2 regions of the Mesorhizobium sp. WSM4816 genome follow, and region 1 is predicted to be linked to the other one. Evidence: predicted binding sites of a transcription regulator. Region 1 holds the regulator's gene; the other holds the start of a gene.
The links. The regulator PhoB, encoded in region 1, activates phosphate uptake and scavenging genes when phosphate is short. The targets are predictions, from matches to a motif close to TGTCATNNANCTGTCAT.
Positions count from the first base shown of each region.

Region 2: the regulator PhoB is predicted to act here: its motif matches at 3,056-3,072, upstream of olsB (l-ornithine N(alpha)-acyltransferase).

Region 1 covers NZ_JBVVQR010000006.1:181,293-187,053, forward strand. Annotated here, with positions in the region: gene AC0L3H_RS10285 (sugar ABC transporter permease) at 1-68, opposite strand, end outside; gene xylF (D-xylose ABC transporter substrate-binding protein) at 209-1,249, opposite strand; gene AC0L3H_RS10295 (ROK family protein) at 1,518-2,765, shown strand; gene phoB (phosphate regulon transcriptional regulator PhoB) at 2,886-3,575, opposite strand; gene phoU (phosphate signaling complex protein PhoU) at 3,592-4,299, opposite strand; gene pstB (phosphate ABC transporter ATP-binding protein PstB) at 4,335-5,150, opposite strand; gene pstA (phosphate ABC transporter permease PstA) at 5,163-5,761, opposite strand, start outside.
Region 2 covers NZ_JBVVQR010000021.1:37,323-43,083, reverse strand. Annotated here, with positions in the region: gene acuI (acrylyl-CoA reductase (NADPH)) at 1-480, shown strand, start outside; gene AC0L3H_RS21075 (hybrid sensor histidine kinase/response regulator) at 670-2,958, shown strand; gene olsB (l-ornithine N(alpha)-acyltransferase) at 3,136-4,011, shown strand; gene AC0L3H_RS21065 (trimeric intracellular cation channel family protein) at 4,105-4,737, opposite strand; gene grpE (nucleotide exchange factor GrpE) at 4,856-5,491, opposite strand; gene AC0L3H_RS21055 (hypothetical protein) at 5,731-5,761, shown strand, end outside.

The DNA.
Region 1 (5,761 bases):
CCGAAGGGGCTGAGCTCGGATTCACGCGCCCGATCGGCAGCCGGCGTGTTGGAAGTCGCGTCGGTCATGATGTCCTCCCACCGTTGCCGTCTGCCGCGGATGCCGGAAGCAGCATAAACGTTACCCGCGAGACGCGGGAAAACAACTCTTTTGAAAAAAACGCCGCGGCGTGAAACCGCGGCGTCTCAGGTTTTTTGGCGAAGGCGGATCAGTTGCAGACCGGTACAGTGCCCGCTGCCACGCCGGCGCAGACCTCTTCCTGCTGGATCCAGCCGGCGTCGATGACGACGTTGAGATTGTCCTTGATGATGGCAATCGGCGTCAGGAACAGCGACTTGACGACATTGCCGCCGGGCGTGGTGAAGTCCTTGACGCCGGCAATATCTGTCATCGGCTTGCCGTCGGCCAGCTGCGAGGCGATCTCGGCAGCGTTCTTGCCGAGCTCGCGCGCGTCTTTCCACACCGAGACGGTCTGCGTGCCGAGCGCGATGCGGTTCAGCGCGGCATGGTCGCCGTCCTGGCCCGAAACCGGGACGGATCCGGCCAGGCCTTGCGCCGTCAGCGCCGCGACGACGCCACCGGCGGTGCCGTCATTGGCGGCAACCACCGCATCGACCTTGTTGTCGTTGGCGGTCAGGAACTGTTCCATGTTCTTCTGGGCGTTGGCGGGAAGCCAGCCGTCCGTATAAGCCTCGCCGACATTCTTGATCTTGCCGCTGTCGATGGCATCCTTGAGCACTTCCATGGAGCCGGCGAACAGGAAATCGGCATTCGGGTCGGCGCCCGAGCCCTTGATGAAGACGTAATTGCCTTCCGGCGCCACCTTGAACACTTCGCGGGCCTGCATGCGGCCGACTTCCTGGTTGTCGAAGGTCAGATAGAAGACGTCCTTGTTCTCGATCAGCCGGTCATAGCCGACGACCGGAATGCCTTCGTCCAGCGCCTTCTGCACCGCCGGACCGATGGCCGAGGCATCCTGCGCAAGGATGATCAGCGCGTTGGCGCCCTGCGAGATCAGGCTTTCGACGTCGGTCAGCTGCTTGCCGGGATTGGACTGAGCGTCAGCGGAGATATATTTGTCGCCGGCGGCCTCGATCGCCGCCTTCATGGCGGCTTCGTCGGTCTTCCAACGCTCTTCCTGGAAGTTCGACCACGAAACGCCAATGACCTTGTCCTTGGCCTGCGCGGCCGACGCGAGCGTCAGCGACATAGCGACCCCCGCCAAAATGGCGGCTGCGAATCTCTTCATGATATTCCTCCCTGCGCCGCGTAGGGCGCGACCAACTGGCCCGAAGGCCGGCACAAAGGCTCTATTTTTTCGAGCCTCGAAAAAATACTGGTCCAACGCCGAAGCACTGTCAACACCAATTCTGATGGATTTTGACGTCCTCTCGCGCTTTTTTTCGATGCTCGGAATAAATAATGACAGCCCCTTCTGCTTCTGCCAGTATTTGTCGGACATTACCACGACGGCTTCCGATTCATGAGCGGCCGCGGCAATGAGGAGGAAACAAAAAATGTCGGTGGGAATCCGTCATGACGATCTGCGCCGGCGCAACCGGGCGATGGTGATTTCGGCCGTGCGCCGGGCAGGCCAGCCGTCGCGGACCGAGATCGCCGCGACCACCGGCCTCAGCCATTCGACCATATCGGCGATCTCTGCCGACCTGATCCAGGAAGGCATCCTGGCCGAGAGCAAGGCGAGCGAGACGGTTTCGCTGAAACGCGGCCGGCCGCAGGTCGGCCTCAGCCTCAATCCGCAAGCCGCTGCGGTGTTGGCCGTCGTGTTGTCGCTGAATTTCCTGTCGGTCGCCGTCATCGATTATGCCGGACAAGTGGTCGCCGAGGACCAGCGCCGGCTGGACACGCTGACCATGTCGCGCGACGCGCTGATCGGCGAAAGTGTCGCCATCGTCCGACGCCGGCTCGAAGATCCCGACCTCGATGTCCAAAGCGTCGCCCGCATCGCGCTGGCGATCCAGGGCATCACCGATTCCCACGCGCGCGCCATGTTGTGGTCGCCGATCACGCCGCAGACGAACATCGCCTTCGCCGACATTCTGGAACGCGAGTTCGGCATCCCGGCCATCATGGAGAACGACTGCAACATGATGGCCGTGGCGCTGCGCTGGCGCCACCCGGATCGCTACCGCGACGATTTCATCGCCATCCTGCTCTCGCACGGCATCGGCATGGGGCTGGTGCTGAAGGGCGAGCTGTTCACCGGCACCCACTCCTCGGGCGGCGAATTCGGCCACATGATCCATCGGCCGGGCGGCGCGCTTTGCCGCTGCGGGCGGCGCGGCTGCGTCGAGGCTTATGCCGGCAACTACGCCATCTGGCGCAACGCAAGGCTGTTGAGCGAGAACGCCGAGCCGGTCGCCGATGTCAGCGACGCCGAGATGCGGGCACTGGCGGCCCGGGCGCGCGAGACGGACGGACCGGAGCGCGAAGCCTACCGCAAGGCCGGCGAGGCGCTCGGCTTCGGGCTCGGCAGCCTGTTTGCGCTGATCGATCCGGCGCCGGTGGCCATGGTCGGCGCCAGCGCTGCCGCCTTCGACCTGATCGAGCCGGCGCTGCGCGAGGCCATCGCCCAGACCGCCGGCGGCCAGCATTCGGGTTCGATTTCCTTCGACACCGAGCCGAACGAGTTGCCGCTGATCCGCGAAGGCTGCGCCATGCGGGCGCTAAGCTTCGTCGACCAGGAGATTTTCGCGCCGAGCATCCAGGCACGAGCCGGCTCGGTCGGAAAGAACGTGGCTTGAAGGATTCCCGGGTCGCGACTTGGGGTGTGTTGAGATTCAGGTCAGGCCGAGTCGAGAATGGTGGGTTCCGAGATCCGGAGCGGAGCGTACTTTGGGGTACGCCGGAAGCGCAGGTATCAGCTAGTCTTCCCTGATCGCATAGCCGGCGCCGCGGATGGTGCGGATGACATCGGGCATGCGACCATTGTTGACCGCCTTGCGCAACCGGCCGACATGGACGTCCACGGTGCGCTCGTCGATGTAGATCGTCTCGCCCCAGACATTGTCGAGCAACTGGCTGCGCGAGAAGACCCGGCCCGGGTGGCGCATCATGAATTCGAGCAGCCGGAATTCGGTCGGCCCGAGCCGGATCTCGCTCTTCTTGCGATAGACCCGGTGCGATTCACGATCGAGCATGATGTCGCCGACCTTGAGCACGCTGGACAGCACTTCCGGCTTGGCGCGGCGCAGCAGCGCCTTGACCCTGGCCATGAATTCCGGTGTCGAGAACGGCTTGACCAGATAGTCGTCGGCTCCGGTCGAAAGGCCGCGCACCCGGTCGCTCTCCTCGCCGCGAGCGGTCAGCATGATGATCGGCAGCCGCTCGGTTTCGGGGCGCACCCGAAGCCGCCGGCAAAGCTCGATGCCGGAAACCGCCGGCACCATCCAGTCGAGCACCAAAAGATCGGGCACGTTTTCCTGCAGCCGGATTTCGGCCTCGTCGCCGCGCGTCACCACCTCGACCTGATAGCCTTCGGATTCCAGATTATAACGGAGGAGGACGCCCAGCGGCTCTTCATCCTCCACCACCATGATGCGCGGCGCGATCATCGGCCGGTCACTCCTGTCATGTCGCCGGCGCCGACATCGTCGTTTCGTCGAGCTTCGGGCGATCCGCCGGCAATTGCTGCCCGGTCACGACAAAGTAGGCGTTTTCGGCGATGTTGGTGACGTGATCGCCGATACGCTCGAGATTCTTGGCGCAGAACAGAAGGTGCGTGCAGGCGGTGATGTTACGCGGATCCTCCATCATGTAGGTCAGGAGCTCGCGAAAAACCGCCGTGTATTTCACGTCGATCTTCTGGTCGTCGGCGCGCAGTTCCTTCAACGCGCCGGCATCGCGCGACACATAGTGCTCGACCACGCCGCGCAGCTGCACAAGAACGAGGTCCGCCATCGCGTCAATACCGTGCGACAGATTACGCGGCGTCGCGCTCTGCCCGACTGCGCTGACCCGCTTGGCTATGTTCTTGGCCAGATCGCCGATGCGCTCGAGATCGCCCGCCATGCGGATTGCGCCAACCACGGCGCGCAGATCCTGCGCCATCGGCTGCCGCTTGGCGATCAGCGTGATGGCGCTGTCGTCGAGCTCGCGCTGCCGCGCATCCATGATGGCGTCGTCCGAGACGACGCGCTGCGCCATCGCATTGTCCGACGCAAGCAGCGCGCGGATCGAGGCCGCTACCATTGCGGCGGCGAGCTCGTCCATGTCGCGGATCAGCCTGTCGATGTGCTCCAGTTCCTCGTCGAAAGATGCGACGGTGTGTTCACCCATGGTGCTGTCCTCGTGTTCGAAATTCGCCGGACCGCTCAGCCGAACCGGCCGGTGATGTAGTCCTGGGTGCGCTTGTCGTCGGGGTTGGTGAACATCTTGTCGGTCGCGCCCTCCTCGACCAGATAGCCGAGATGGAACATCGCCGTGCGTTGCGACACGCGCGCCGCCTGCTGCATCGAATGGGTGACGATGACGATCGTATAGTTCTGGCGCAGTTCGTCGATCAGTTCCTCGACGCGGGCGGTGGCGATCGGATCGAGCGCCGAACAGGGCTCGTCCATCAGGATCACTTCCGGCGACACGGCGATGGCGCGCGCAATGCACAGGCGCTGCTGCTGTCCGCCGGACAGGCCGGTACCCGACTCGAGCAGGCGATCCTTGACCTCGTTGAACAGGCCGGCCTTCTTCAGGCTCGATTCGACGATGCCGTCCAACTCGGCCTTGCTCCTGGCCAGGCCGTGGATGCGCGGACCGTAGGCGACGTTTTCGTAGATCGACTTCGGAAACGGGTTCGGCTTCTGGAACACCATGCCGACGCGAGCTCGCAGCTCGACGACATCGATTTTCGGGTCGTAGACATCCTCGCCGTCGAGCGTGATCTTGCCGCTCACCCGCGCGATATCGATGGTGTCGTTCATTCGGTTCAGGCAACGCAGGAACGTCGACTTGCCGCAGCCCGATGGGCCGATCAACGCCGTCACCTGATGCTCGCGGACATCGAGATCGACGTCGAACAGTGCTCGCTTCTCGCCGTAGTGAACGGAGACCTTTTCGCCCTTCATCTTGATCGAAGGGGCGTTGGTTGCGCTGCTCAGTTTCTGCTCGACGCCGGCTTCCGTCATGATGTTCATATCCTCTACTCCTTACCAGCGCCGCTCGAAGCGCCTGCGCAGTATCACCGCGATGGCATTCATGATGACCAAAAACACCAGCAAAATCAAAATCGCCGCCGAAGTCTTCTGCTGGAACCCCGCTTCCGGGAAATCCGCCCACATGAATATCTGCACCGGCAGGATCGTTGCGGGATCGGTGAAACCGCCGGGAATGTCGACTATGAAGGCGACCATGCCGATCATCAGCAACGGCGCGGTTTCGCCCAGCGCATGCGCCATTCCGAGGATGGTGCCGGTCATGATGCCCGGCATCGCCAGCGGCAGGACGTGATGGAATACGGTCTGGACCTTGGAAGCTCCGATGCCAAGCGCCGCCTCGCGGATCGACGGCGGCACGGCGCGCAGCGAAGCGCGCGAGGCGATAATGATGATCGGCAAGGTCATCAGCGCCAGCACCATGCCGCCGACCACCGGGGCTGAGCGCGGCATGCCGAAGAAATTCAGGAATACGGCAAGTCCAAGCAGGCCGAAGACGATCGAAGGCACCGCCGCCAGATTGTTGATATTCACTTCGATCATCGTCGTCAGCCGGTTCTTGGGCGCAAATTCCTCAAGATAGATCGCCGCTG
Region 2 (5,761 bases), on a different contig from region 1:
ATTCTGTCCAGCCTCGGCTATCACGTCGTCGCCGCGACCGGCCGCAGCGCTGAAAGTTCCTACCTGACCGACCTGGGTGCTTCGGAGGTGATTTCGCGCGACGAGCTTGCCCAGCCTGCAAAGCCGCTCGCCAAGGAACGCTGGGCCGGCGGCGTCGACGCGGTCGGCAGTCACACCCTGGCCAACGTCCTTTCGATGACCTCCTATGGCGGCGCCGTCGCCGCCTGCGGCCTGGCCGGCGGCATGGATCTGCCGACGAGCGTCGCCCCGTTCATCCTGCGCGGCGTTTGTCTGCTCGGCATCGATTCGGTGATGGCGCCAAAAACGGTCCGCATGGAGGCGTGGCGCCGCATCGGCACGGACCTCGACCTCCAGAAGCTCGCCAAACTGTCCACGACCATTGGCTTCGATGGCATCATCGACGCCGCGCACGATATCGTCGAGGGCAAGGTCCGCGGTCGCGTGGTGGTGGACATGTGAGCTCTTCCTTCTCCGGTTTTTAATGCATTGGCAAAAGCCTGACCCAGGGTGTGCAGCGGTGAAGCGCCTCGCATGAGGCCGGCCAAACGCGACGCGCTTCAGGAGCGGAGAGGCAAAAACCGCGCGACCGCTAAAATTCGAACGATCCGCGGCAATTTTCCATAATCTCTGTCTGGCAAGGGTTTCCGCATGGTCACGGAATCCGGCATCAGAGAAACAGAGAGCGCCGAAAACGTCGACGGGATCGGCCCGGAGGCGCCAAGCCGGCAGCATATCGCGGCGCCGCCACTGGCGCCTGAATTGCCCGCCGCCAATCGCGAAGGCCTGCCGTTCCTGATGCTCGTCGCCATCGTCGTGCTGGCGGGCCTGTCGCATCTGACCGGCGCGCCGATCTTCATCACCGTCGGGCTTTTGGCGACTGGCATGGCAGGCCTTGCCGTGCATCTGCGTGCCAGGCGCACGGCGCGCCGCACGGTTGCGCTGCTTGGCGCGACCGCAGCGCGCAGCCGCGCCGAGGTTGAGAGCCTGGCCGACCGCGTGTGGGAGATGCAGGAGAGCGAGGAACGCTTTCGCGGGCTGATCGACGCGCTTGGCGATCTCGTCGTCCATCGCGACCGTGACGGCCACATCGTCTATGCCAACAAGGTTTTCGCCGAGCTTGTCGGAGCCGACCAGCGCGACCTTGCCGGCAGGGCCCTGGCCGACCTCGGCATCGAGGTCGGCATCGTTCCCGATGCCGCTTTTTCCGACCATGAATGCCTGAGCTCCACCGACGTCGCCATTAGCACACCGAGCGGCCCGCGCTGGTTCTCATGGATCGAACTGTCCGTGCGCGACAAGGAGAGCGGTTCCGTCTCGCATCGCGCAATCGCCCGCGACATTACCGCACGCAAGCACGCCGAAACGTCGCTGATCACCGCCCGCGAGCGAGCCGAATATGCAAGCCAGGCCAAATCGCGCTTCCTCGCCACCGTCAGCCACGAGATCCGCACGCCGATGAACGGCATCATAGGCATGGCCAAGCTGCTGGCGGACACCGGGCTCTCGCCGCAACAACGGACCTATGTCGGCGCCATCTCGACCTCGGCCAGCGCGCTGCTGGCGCTGATCGAGGACCTGCTCGACTATTCCAAGATCGAGGCCGGCCGCTTCGATCCCGAACCGCAGCCAATGTCGGTGCGCGAGATCGCCGACAACATCGTGGAACTCCTGGCGGCGCGTGCCTTCGCCAAGAACATCGGCCTTGGCTGCCATGTCGAACCCGACGTGCCGCAGATGATATCAGCCGATCCTGGAAGGGTCAGGCAGGTGCTGCTCAACCTCATCGGCAACGCCATCAAGTTCACCGACAGCGGCGGCGTGTTGGTGAGCATCGCTCGTGCCCGCACCGAAACCACCGACCGCATAGGCTTCACCGTCACCGACACCGGTCCCGGCCTGCACGAGGACGACCTGGAGCGCATCTTCGAGGAATTCGAACAGGCTGACGGCACGTCGACTCGCGCGCATGGGGGCGCCGGGCTCGGTCTTGCCATCTCCAGGCGCCTGGTGATCGCCATGGGCGGCACGATCTCGGTGTCGAGCCAGCTCGGCCAGGGTTCGGAATTCGTCTTCGAAATCCCTGCAATATCGGCCACCGAGCCGCCGCAGAGCCGTCGAGATGCGCTGTCAGGGCGGCGCGCCGTGATCCTGTCGAAGAACGCCATCGAGGCCGACGCCATCGCCCGCACCATCCGCGCCAATGGCGGCAAGGTCGATCTGGCCACCACCGCCGCCCAGGCAGCGTCCTTCGCCGAAGGCTGCGACGCGCTTTTGGTCGATGCGGCCATGGAGGAAGGCGACGGCAGGTTGCTCAAACGCCTTCGCCAGAGCGGCTTTGCCGATTGCGAGGCGATCACACTGATCGCGCCAACCGACCGCGGCATGCTGGGCGAGTTCCGCGCCAGCGGATACGCCACCTTTCTGGCAAGGCCGGTGCGTGGCGAAACGTTGCTTCGCGTGCTTTTGACCAGCAGCGTGCCTGCCCTCACCCAGCCGCAGCCGGAAAAGCGCGGCGCACCAACCGCCCGCGCCATTGGCGGCCGGCGGCGGGGCCTGTCCGTGCTGATCGCCGAGGATAACGACATCAACGCCATGCTTGCCCGTGCCACGCTGCTGAAGGCCGGGCATCGCGTGAAACTGGTCGGCAACGGCAAGGCCGCCGTCGAGGCCATCACCGGCACCGACCATAAGTATCGCTTCGACGTGGTGCTGATGGACCTGCACATGCCTGTCATGGACGGGCTGGACGCGATCGCCGCCATCCGCCGGCACGAGGAGGAAACCGCCGTGTCGCCGGTTCCGATCATGGTGCTATCGGCGGACAGTCAGGAAACGACCCGCCACGCAGTGCTCGCCCATGGCGCCAGCGGCTTCGTCACCAAGCCGCTCGACCCCGACGCGCTTGTCCATGCGGTCGAGGGTCACGTGGCCGCTTGATCCGCCGGCTGTCCTTGCCTGGCTTACCTGCAGAACATAGCCGGTTGAAGGGTTGCCCAGCCGACGAAGTATTGCCGGCAGGGCCGTATCACGGTACTGTCACAATCCTGTTGCACCTACGCCGTATCCCCGTGCCAAGAGGGATGGCTCGAAGGAGAATCACTCGTGCATACAGTTATGCCGGAATGTGACGCTCGGCCGAACGCCAGGGGTGCTTTGCTCACCGGGCGCAACGTCGATGCTGTCATAAAAGGCGAAGCGCTTGGCCGTATCGGCAACCTCGAAGTGCGGCTCGCACGCAACGAGGCCGAGATCGCCGCCGCGCAGGAAGTGCGCTACCGGGTGTTCTATGACGAGCTCGGCGCCAGGAAAACCCTGTTTCAGGTGCAGGACCGCCGCGACGCCGACCATTTTGATCCGCTCTGTGATCATCTGCTCGTCTTCGACACCTCGCTGTCCGGTCCCGAGCATCGCCGCATTGTCGGCACCTACCGCCTGTTGCGGCAGGAGATCGCGGCAGCGGCCGGCGGCTTCTATTCCGAGGGCGAGTTTGAGCTGACCAAGCTTATCGCCCGCCATCCCGGCCAGCGTTTCCTTGAACTCGGCCGCTCCTGCGTCTTGCCGGAATACCGCTCGAAGCGCACCATCGAGGCGCTCTGGCAAGGTATCTGGGCCTATATCAACCATTATGGGATCGGCGTGATGACCGGTTGCGCCTCGTTCCCCGGCACCGTGCCGGCGGCACACGCCGAAGCGCTGACCTATCTCGCCCATCACTGCCGGACGAATTCGGCCTGGGACGTGCGCGCCGTCGCCGGCCGCTACTGTTCCATGGATTTGATGCCGATCGAGGCGGTCAACGCCAAGGCCGCGATCGCGGCGATGCCACCGCTGGTCAAGGGCTATCTGCGCGTCGGCGCGCGCATCGGCGACGGCTGCGTCATCGACCGCGAATTCTCGACGGTCGACGTGTTCGTGGTGATGCCGGTCAAGGAGATCGGCGCCCGCTACGTCAGCTATTATGGCGGGGAAGCCCAGCGCTTCGCCGCCTGAGATTCCAATGAATAGCGAATAGGGAGTAGCGAGTAGCGGGAGTTCCGCCAATTCGCTGCGGATCGTTGTCCCTATTCGCTACTCGCCCTCATTTCACGGAATATCTTCCGGCCGCCGGCCGGGCCGGCTCTTGTAGGACGGAAAGGCCCAGCCGAACTTAAGCGCGCCGCCACGCACGCAGAAAGCGGCTATGAAGCCCACTAGGCCCGAGGCGAGCGGCGGCAGTCCGGCGAGATCGCCTGTTGTAAACAGGATGGCGCCCGCAAGGGCGGCGGTGACATAGATTTCTGGTCTCAAGAGCACCGAAGCCTCACCGGCCAGCAGGTCGCGCAAGATCCCGCCGAACGTGGCAGTGAGCACGCCGGTAACAACGGACACGACCGGCGAGCCGGTGATGGCCAGGCCCTTGGCGGCACCCATCACCGAAAACGCGGCGAGGCCGACGGCGTCGAGCCAGAGCAGTAATTTCCAGCGGGATTCGAGACGGTGCGCCCCGAAAAAGACAAGCATCGCCACCACCGCGCAGATCAGCACATAGCCAGAGCTGGTAACCCAGAAGACCGGCAGATTGAGGATGACGTCACGAAACGTGCCACCGCCGATGCCGGTGACGCTGGCCAGGAACAGAAATCCGATGATGTCGAGCTGCTTGCGCGAAGCGGCCAGCGCACCGGTCGCCGCGAAGACGGCGACACCGGCATAGTCGAGAAGCTCGATCGGGTTCAAGGGCATAGCGGAGTAGGAGAGCGGGTGAATAGGGATGTATGAATAGCACGAAGCCGGACGATTGGTACGGCTCCTTTACCCTATGCCCCTACTGCTCCTACTGCCCTATTCCCTTAACTTACGCATCCTTCTCAGCTTGCTCATTCACCGGCCCTGGCTCGACCGGCGCTTCGCTTGCCACATGCTTGGGACCGCCCTTGGCAACGCCGACCATGGCCGGCCGCAGCACCCGCTCGCCGATCGAATAGCCGGGCTGCACGACCTGGACCACCGTGTTGGCCGGCACCTCCGGATTGGGCACCTCGAACATCGCCTGATGGAAATTCGGGTCGAATTTCTCGCCTTCCGGCTCGAGCTTCTTCACTCCGTGCCGCTCGAGCGCCGATAGCATGGCGCGCTCGGTGAGCTCGACGCCCTCGATCAGTGACTTCAAACCGGCATCACCTGACGCCTTGGACTCAGCCGGGATCGCATCCAGTGCGCGGCGCAGATTGTCCGATACCGACAGCATGTCACGGGCGAAATTGGCAACCGCATAGGCGCGTGCATCGTGCACGTCACGGGCGGTACGGCGACGCAGATTCTCCATCTCGGCTGCGACGCGGAGCGCGCGGTCCTTCAACTCGTCGTTTTCCTTCAGCAGCCGCACAAGCGCTTCATAGTCGCCGTCGGCGCTGCCTTGCGTGTGTTCGGTGGCAGCCCCGGCCGTCTCGGCTTCATCGGGCGCGCGTTCGTCTTTTGCCTGGTCGCTCATCGCCGTTTCCCGTCATTTCAAATGATGTGGATTTTGTGCCCGATATCGAGGTTTGGCGGCCAAAAATCAAGGGGCAAGCGATACTGGACAGGCCGCTCGCGCTTTTGACGACGCATCATGGAGACCTTTCGATATTAATTCAAATTTTACTGTAACCACCGGCTTTGCTTGCCAAGATGCTGCGATGGGGGAACCATTCGTCTGCTGGAAGAGTTTCGAAACCGACACAGGATTTTGAGATGGCGACCCGCAACGACGGCGACCGTAAGA